Methylibium petroleiphilum PM1: one gene and its partner. The protein of the gene in region 1 binds, or shares a complex with, the protein of each later gene. Links are inferred from orthologs where the notes say so. Each region holds a gene or a part of one and is shown in the gene's direction. Other genes may lie near its edges.

The links.
Region 2: the proteins of tsaE (region 1) and tsaD are in contact, whole or in part, in a crystal structure (PDB 6N9A), measured with the Thermotoga maritima proteins. The link is inferred for Methylibium petroleiphilum PM1 from one-to-one orthologs. Residues at the interface, in WP_004082108.1 of Thermotoga maritima: Leu37, Gly38, Lys46, Lys57, Val59, Lys60, Ser61, Thr63, Phe64, Thr65, Leu66, Met67, Val69, Pro71, Tyr82, Arg83, Leu84, Asp86, Asp88, Phe89, Asp93, Ile128, Asp130, Glu131, Arg134; in WP_004082750.1 of Thermotoga maritima: Cys10, Asp11, Arg49, His50, Leu82, Gly84, Gly135, Gly136, Glu154, Thr155, Leu156, Asp157, Asp158, Ser159, Glu162, Asp165, Lys166, Arg169, Leu170, Tyr175, Lys213, Thr214, Leu217, Tyr218, Gln221, Arg222, Asn324.

The regions. Positions count from the first base shown.
Region 1 is NC_008825.1:2,164,497-2,169,647, forward strand. What follows is about bases 2,338-5,151. They hold tsaE (tRNA (adenosine(37)-N6)-threonylcarbamoyltransferase complex ATPase subunit type 1 TsaE), read left to right. Parts: upstream 2,338-3,416; coding sequence 3,417-3,887; downstream 3,888-5,151. Other genes in these bases: queG (tRNA epoxyqueuosine(34) reductase QueG), read right to left, coding at 2,338-3,383; MPE_RS10225 (N-acetylmuramoyl-L-alanine amidase), read left to right, coding at 3,884-5,151. In the rest of the region: site-specific tyrosine recombinase XerD, read right to left, coding at 1-223; MPE_RS10205 (tripartite tricarboxylate transporter substrate binding protein BugE), read right to left, coding at 296-1,210; MPE_RS10210 (AEC family transporter), read left to right, coding at 1,402-2,304; more of queG, read right to left, coding at 2,334-2,337. UniProt on the Escherichia coli protein: Required for the formation of a threonylcarbamoyl group on adenosine at position 37 (t(6)A37) in tRNAs that read codons beginning with adenine.
Region 2 is NC_008825.1:1,503,764-1,506,665, forward strand. It holds tsaD (tRNA (adenosine(37)-N6)-threonylcarbamoyltransferase complex transferase subunit TsaD), read left to right. Parts: upstream 1-879; coding sequence 880-1,926; downstream 1,927-2,902. Other genes in the region: MPE_RS07025 (ANTAR domain-containing response regulator), read right to left, coding at 1-298; MPE_RS07030 (MarR family transcriptional regulator), read right to left, coding at 401-682; MPE_RS07040 (Hsp20/alpha crystallin family protein), read right to left, coding at 1,958-2,416; MPE_RS07045 (pyridoxal phosphate-dependent aminotransferase), read left to right, coding at 2,557-2,902.

The DNA.
Region 1 (5,151 bases):
GCTCCAGCGCGTAGGCGCGCAGGTCGGCCTCGCCGCTGCCGTCGAGCGGCTTGCCGCTGGCGTGGACCAGCCAGCGCGCATACAGCGTCAGGTCGCGCCGGTAGGCGGCCAGGGTGTTGTCCGACAGCCCGTCCTCGACCCACAGCGCCTCGAGAAAGGCGTCGATCGCGACCGCACTGTCGGCGGGCAGCGGGGGCAGTTCGTCGTGTGGCTCGGCTGACATCAGGCACGCAGTGTGCCTAAAGCTGGCTCACCCCCGTTGGAGCCGCTGGACAGCACGAGCCAGGGGTGGGCTTCAGTCGAGTTTCAACTTCTGCTGCTCGACCACCTTCTTGTAGACCTCGAACTCGGCCTGCGTCTGGGCGGTGAACTGCTCCGGCGTGTTCGCCACGATCAGCGAACCGGTGTCCTCGATGCGCTTGCGCACCGACGGGTCCTCGAGCGTCTTCTTGGTCGCGGCGGCGATCTTGTCGACCACATCCCGGGGCATGCCCTTCGGGCCATGGAAGCCGTAGTAGGCCATCCGGTTCACCGGCTCCAGCCCCACCTCCTTGAAGGTCGGCACGTTCGGCAGCACCGCCAGGCGCTCGGGCGCGGCCACCACGATCGCGATCAGCCGGCCGTCCTTGATGAAGGGCAGCGCCGACGGCAGGTTGTCGAAGATCATCGGCACCTGGCCCGCCACCGTGTCGTTGAGCGCCGGGCCGGCGCCGCGGTACGGGATGTGCGTCACGAAGGTGCCCGACAGGCTCTTGTACAGCTCCATCTGCAGGTGGCCGATACCGCCGGTGCCGGAGCTCGCGAAGCTGTACTTGCCCGGGCTCTTCTTCAGCTCGGCGAGGAAGCCCTTGTAGTCGCGGGCGGGAAAGCTGGGGTGCACCGCGATGACGTTCGGTGTCGCCGCGATGTTGATGATCGACGTGAAGTCGGTCAGCGGGTTGTACGGCGTCTTCGGGTTGATGGCCGGGTTGGACGCCGTGGTGGACACCGTGGCCATGCCGATCGTGTAGCCGTCCGGTGCCGCCTTGGTGATCTCGTTGGCACCGATGATCCCGCCGCCGCCGGCCTTGTTCTCGACCACCACGGTCTGTCCGAGCGGGCCGTTCATCTTCTCGGCCACGACACGGGCCACGATGTCGGTGGTGCCGCCCGGCGCGAACGGCACGATCAGCCGCACCGGCTTGCTCGGGTAGGCCTGGGCGAACACCATCGTGACCGGGGCGAGGGCCGCCAGCACCCCGCAGGCGGCCACCACGATGCGACGCGAACTCGAAACCATTGAGCGCTCCTGGAAGAATTGGGCAATGCGGTCGACTGTGCCCCCGAGGTTTGCCATCGCCGATTGTGGAAACCCCTCACAGGGTCAACCGTTACTCTAGGAGCCCCTGCCCCGGTTCCGACATGCGCGACATCCTGCTCCTGCTGCCCGACTTCCTGCTGATCGTGGTCGGCTTCCTCGTCTGCCGCTACACCACGCTGAACCGCCCGATCTGGGAGTCGATGGAGAAGCTGGTCTACCACCTGCTCTTCCCGGTGCTGCTGTTCACCTCGATCGTTCGCAACCCGCTGAATCCGGCCGATGCCGCCTCGCTCGCCCTCGGTGGCGTGGCCACCGTGGTGCTGGGCATGGGGCTGGCCTACGCGCTGGGTCGCTGGCCCGGGGTCGACCCGATGCTGCACGCTTCCGGGGCGCAGACGGCGTTCCGCTTCAACTCCTACGTGGCGCTGGCGATGGCTGAGCGCCTGGGCGGCGCGGCCGGCGTGGCCCAGATGGCCGTGCTGGTGGCGGTGTGCGTGCCGCTGTGCAACGCTGGCGCGGTGCTGCCTCTGGCGCGCCACGGCGGCCACCACCTCGGCCGCGAGCTGATGCGCAACCCGCTGATCCTCAGCACCTTGGGCGGCCTGGTGGCGAACCTGCTGGGGTTGCAGTTTCCCGATGCGGTCGGCACCACCCTGCAGCGGATCGGCAGCGCAGCGCTGCCACTGGGGCTGATGGCGGTCGGCGCCGGCCTGCAGCTGGGAGGGCTGACGATCGCACCGAAACTGGCCACCGCGCTGCTGACGATCCGCCATGCGCTGCTGCCGGCCTTCGCGCTCGGCTTCGGCCTGTGGCGGCAATTGCCGCCGCTCGAACTGACGGTGCTGGTGGCCTTCGCTGCGATGCCCACCGCGTCGAGCGCGTACGTGCTGGCGGTGCGCATGGGCGGCCACGGGCCCTTCGTGGCCGGGCTGGTGACCGTGTCGACCCTGCTCGGCATGGTCACGCTGCCCGCGTGGATCGCGCTGCGGCTCGCGGTGGGCTGAGTCCGCCCGTGCACCGGCCGCGAGGCCGCTCAGGCGCGCTGCGCCAGCGCCCAGTCGATGTGCTCGCGCAGCAGCTCGCTCGCACCGTAACGCGCCGCCTGCAGCGCCTGCGCGACCGCCGGATCGCCCTGCTCACGCCAGGCATTGCCCAGCGCCACCGCCAGGTTGCGCCGCCAGCGCGCGGGGCCGATGCGTCGGATCGCGCTGCCCTCGGTCCGCTTCAGGAATTCGGCCTCGGACCAGGCCCACAGCCCCAGCAGCGTCGGCGCATCGAAGACCTCGCGGGTGTCGAAGTCGGGCAGCACGGCGCGCGTGGCGTATTTGTTCCAGGGGCACACCAGCTGGCAGTCGTCGCAGCCGTAGATGCGATTGCCCATCGGTGCGCGAAGCTCGGCCGGGATCGGACCGTCGTGCTCGATCGTCAGGTAGGAGATGCAGCGCCGCGCATCGACCCGTCGCTCGCCGACGATCGCCTGCGTGGGACACACGTCGATGCAGGCGCGGCAGCTGCCGCAGTGCGCGTCCACCGGCTCGGTGAGCGGCAGCGCCAGGTCGACGTAGATCTCGCCCAGGAAGAACATCGACCCGGCCTCGCGCGACAGCGCCAGCGTGTGCTTGCCGCGCCAGCCGATGCCGCTGCGCGAGGCCAGCTCCACCTCCAGCACCGGCGCCGAATCGGTGAACACGCGGTGGCCGAACGGGCCCAGCCGCTCACCGAGCCGATCGGCCAGTGTCTGCAGCCGCGCGCGCAGCACCTTGTGGTAGTCGCGGCCCCGGGCATAGAGCGACACGGTCGCCGCCTCGGGCCGGCGCAGGCGCTCGAACTCGATCGTCTGCCAGCCCTCGGGGAGCGCGGCCGGTAGGTAGTCCATGCGCGCGGTGATCACGCGCACCGTGCCCGGCACCAGCTCGCCGGGCCGTGCCCGCTTCAGCCCGTGCAGCGCCATGTAGTGCATGCTGCCGTGGAAGCCCTGCGCCAGCCAGGCCAGCAGGCCGGGCTCTGCGCTGCGCAGGTCCACGTCGGCCACACCGATCTGTGAAAATCCGAGCTCGCGCGCCTCACGGCGCAGCCCGGCCATCACGGCCTGCTCGTCCGGGACGCCTTGCGTTCGATGCATCCACCGATTCTAGAAACCCGACACGAACACTGGCCCGACGAGGACGCCTGCGCGGCGCGCGCGTCCGCACTGGCCGCCCATGCGGCGCTGCGCGACGCCTTCGTCGAGCTGCAGGGACCGCTCGGCGCCGGCAAGACCACCTTCACACGCCACCTGCTGCGCGCGCTGGGCGTCACCGGCCGCGTGAAGAGCCCGAGCTATGCGGTGGTCGAACCGTACGAACTCGCCACCGGGCCTGCCTGGCACTTCGACTTCTACCGCTTCGGTGACGAGCGCGAGTGGGAGGACGCGGGCTTTCGCGACATCTTCGCGGGCCCGGGCCTCAAGCTCGTGGAGTGGGCGCAGAACGCCGGCGAGACCCTGCCCGTCCCCGACCTGCGCGTGGAACTTGCGCCGCTGGATGGCGACCAACGCGCCGTGACCCTGATGGCCTACACCGAGCGCGGCCGGGAGCTGCTGCGATGAAACCCTCCCGACGCCGACTGCTGCAACGCGCCGGTTCGGTCGTGCTGCTGCTCGGCTCGCGCGAACTGGCCTTCGGCGCCAGCATCGTCGCGGTGCGCGTGTGGCCGGCAGCCGACTACACCCGCGTGACCATCGAGTCCGACACCGCGCTCGCCGCGAAGCACTTCATGGCCGAGAACCCGCAGCGCGTGGTGATCGACGTCGAAGGCCTCGAACTCAGCCCCGAGCTGCGCGAGGTGGTCGGCAAGGTGAAGGCCGGCGATCCCTTCATCTCCGGTGTGCGCGTCGGCCAGAACCAGCCGCGCGTGGTGCGGCTGGTGATCGACCTGAAACAGCCCACCGCGCCGCAGGTCTTCACGCTCGATCCGGTGGCCGCCTACCGGCACCGGCTGGTGTTCGACCTCTACCCGACCGCCGAGCGCGACCCACTGCTCGCGCTGGTGCAGGAGAAGGTCTACGCCGACCGCGCCGCCGCCGAGCCCTCGGACCGCGCCGCCTCGGCGGTGAACGACGCACTGGGCGACTTCATCGGCCAGATGGGCGGGCACGGCAACAAGCCCGCCGCCAGCGCCACCGGGCCGCTGCCGGTGCCGCCGGTGGCCGGCAGCGAGCCGCCGTCAGCGGGTGCTGCGGCGGCCAAGCGCATCGCCGAACGGCTGGTGATCGTCGCGCTCGATCCCGGCCACGGCGGCGAGGACCCCGGCGCCATCGGCCCGACCGGCCTGCGCGAGAAGGACGTGGTGCTGCAGGTGGCGCAGCGCCTGCGCGCCCGCATCAACGAGCAACCCAACATGCGCGCGATGATGACGCGCGACGCCGACTTCTTCGTGCCGCTCAACGAGCGCGTGCGCAAGGCGCGCCGGGTGCAGGCCGACCTGTTCATCTCCATCCACGCCGACGCCTTCATCAAGCCGCATGCGCGCGGTGCCTCGGTGTTCGCGCTCAGCGAGCGCGGCGCCACCAGCGTGGAGGCGCGCTGGATGGCGCAGAAGGAGAACGCCGCCGACCTGGTGGGCGGCACCAACATCAAGAGCAAGGACGCCGCCGTCACGCGCGCCCTGCTCGACATGAGCACCAGCGTGCAGATCCGCGACAGCCTGCGACTCGGCAGCGAAGTGCTGGGCCGCATCGGACAGGTCGGCCGGCTGCACAAGCCGCGCGTCGAGCAGGCCGGCTTCGCGGTGCTGAAGGCGCCCGACGTGCCCTCCATCCTGGTGGAAACGGCCTTCATCTCCAACCCCGAGGAGGAGAAGCGCCTGCGCGA
Region 2 (2,902 bases), 660 kb from region 1 along the record:
CGGTGAACAGCACGATGGGCCGGCGTTCGTCGCGCGTGGACATCACGACGTGCTCGAGCGTGTCGCGCGCCTGGCTTTGCGCGTCGACAACGATCATGTCAGGCTGGATCTGCGCGATGCGCTCGGGCAGGAAGGCATCGATCGGCAATACCGCGACGATGTTGTAGCCGTTGGCCAGCAGGCCGATGCGCAGGCTGCGCGAGCGTTCCGCCTCGACGAGTGCGTCGTCGTCGTCCGCGGCCGGGGTGAGCGATTCCGGTGCGACGATGACGATGCGCAGCGCCTGGAGAGAGGTCATGTTGGCTGCGCTGCAAGGAGCGCGCCAACGGCCACCACGCCGACGCCGGAAATGACAAGGCCCGCTCGAGGCGGGCCTTGTCACGGAGTCGGTACCGTGAGTCTAGATCGGGCTCTGTGTCGCGAAGGCGCGGCGCCACAACGCCATCGGCAGCAGCTTGCCGAGCGCGGTGGGCGGTGCGGCGTGCGGACGTTCGTCGAGCAGTTCGCGCTCCGACAGCGTGTCGAGAAACTGCATCACCGCCGAACGTGCCAGGCCGCTCTCGGCCATCAGCTGGCGCACGGTCACGTGGCGGTGGGACATCTGGTGCAGCATGCGCCGGTAGGCCGTGCGATGGAATCCTGCCGGCAGGTCGGGCCAAGCGGAAAGCTTGTACTGTTTCATGGGGCGATCTACCGGGAGCGCGGCCTCACGCCGCTGTGAACGCAGGTTAACCAGCGCGCCCGGACTGCGATAGGTCGACAGTCCCGAATATCGTGTTTTCCGTCACACCCGCCATGTGACCAAAGGAAACGAATGGCATGGTTTTGTGGCAGGGCCGGTGCTCGAGGTCACCGGAATCGCCTCACTACACTCCTGCGATGCTGATTCTCGGCTTCGAATCTTCCTGCGACGAAACCGGCGTGGCGCTGGTGGCGGCCGACCATGGCGAGCGCCCGCGACTGCTTGCCCACGCCTTGCACAGCCAGGTCGCCATGCACGAGGCCTACGGCGGTGTCGTGCCCGAACTCGCCTCGCGCGATCACATCCGTCGGGCCTTGCCGCTGACGCGACAGGTGCTTGCCGAGGCGGGCCGGGCGTTGGCCGATGTCGACGTGGTGGCCTACACGCGCGGTCCCGGGCTGGCTGGCGCGCTGCTGGTCGGCAGCGCGGTGGCCTGCGCGCTCGCCGCGGCGCTGGACCGGCCGGTGCTGGGCATCCATCATTTGGAGGGTCATCTGCTGTCGCCCTTCCTGTCGGTCGATCCGCCGCAGTTCCCGTTCGTGGCGCTGCTGGTCTCGGGCGGGCACACGCAGCTGATGCGGGTCGACGGTGTGGGCGATTACGCGTTGCTTGGCGAAACGATCGACGACGCGGCCGGCGAGGCCTTCGACAAGTCGGCCAAGTTGCTCGGCCTGGGCTACCCCGGCGGACCTGCGCTTGCCCGCCTTGCGGAGTTCGGTGACCCGACCGCCTATGCGCTGCCGCGGCCGTTGCTGCACCGGGATACGCTCGATTTTTCCTTCGCCGGACTCAAGACCGCGGTACGCACCCAGGTTCTGAAGCTCGGTGAGGGCGTCTGCGAGCAGCCGCGTGCCGACCTCGCGGCTGCCACGCAGGCCGCGATCGTGGAGGTGCTGGTGAAGAAGTCGCTCGCCGCGCTGCGGGCCACCAGGCTGCAGCGGCTGGTGGTGGCCGGTGGTGTGGGGGCGAATCGCAGCCTGCGGTCGCAGCTCGATGCCGCTTGCGCGAAGCGCGGCGTGCGTGTGCACTATCCGGAGGTGTCGCTGTGCACCGACAACGGCGCGATGATCGCGCTGGCCGCGGCCATGCGGCTGCAGGCCGGCCGCGCGACCGCACGACGCGACCACGCGTTCGACGTGCAGCCGCGCTGGCCGCTCGCCGCGCTGGACGTCGGGGTGCCCTGAGCGAGGCCCCGACGTTCGGTTCGCCGCCGGATCAGCCGACGGCGAGCTGCGTGGCCGGCTTGAGCTTCTTGGTCAGTGTCAGGCTCAGCACGCCGTTTTCCAGGCGAGCCTGGGAAGCGGACTCGTCCACCTCGACCGGCAACGTGAAGCTTCGGGCGTAGGCAGTGCGGCTGCGTTCGCGCACCAGCAACTGTTCGCCTTCGGCGGCCGGCGCGTCGGCGGGCGACGAAGCCTCGATGCTGATGCGCTTGCCGTCGATCGTAACCTTGACGTCTTCCTTCGCGACGCCGGGCATGTCGAGCTGCACGCTGTAGGTCTGCTCGGTCTCGCGCAGATCCAGTGCAGGCTGGCGGGTGGCGGGCTCGGAAGCGGCAGCGGCGAAGACCCGTTCGACGCTGCCGTCGAACAGGCGGTCGAAGGCGCGGCCCAGGTTGCGGGCGTGGCCGTTGTAGGCGTGGCGGTGGGTGCGGGTGATGGGCATGACGAACATGGCGTTCTCCTAGAATCAGGTGGAAGGCAGCGAACGGCTGCCCATGCCGCCGAATTGAGAGCGGCATTTTTGTTTTCAAGGCCGTTGTATTTCGAGGCGCCGCCCTCACGCGGAGCGGCCTTTTTCGGGGGATCCCAGCGATGCGCGAGCTCATCCGGCAGCTGCCCGGCTCCAAGATCCGCGAGGTGGCCAATGCCGGGTTGGACCGCAGCGACGTGCTGGCGTTCTGGTTCGGCGAGGGCGACGAAGTGACGCCCGGTTTCGTGCGCGACGCGGCCGTCGCGTCGCTGAAGCAGGGCGAAACCTTCTACTCGCACAACCTGGGTCTGCATGAACTGCGCGAAGCGCTGGCCGGCTATGTCGGTGCGCTCCACCGGCCGCTCGGGCCGGAGCGGATCGCCGTCACTTCCTCGGGCGTGAACGCGCTGATGATCGCGATGCAGGTCCTGGTCGGGGCCGGCGACGAGGTCGTGGCGGTCGTGCCGG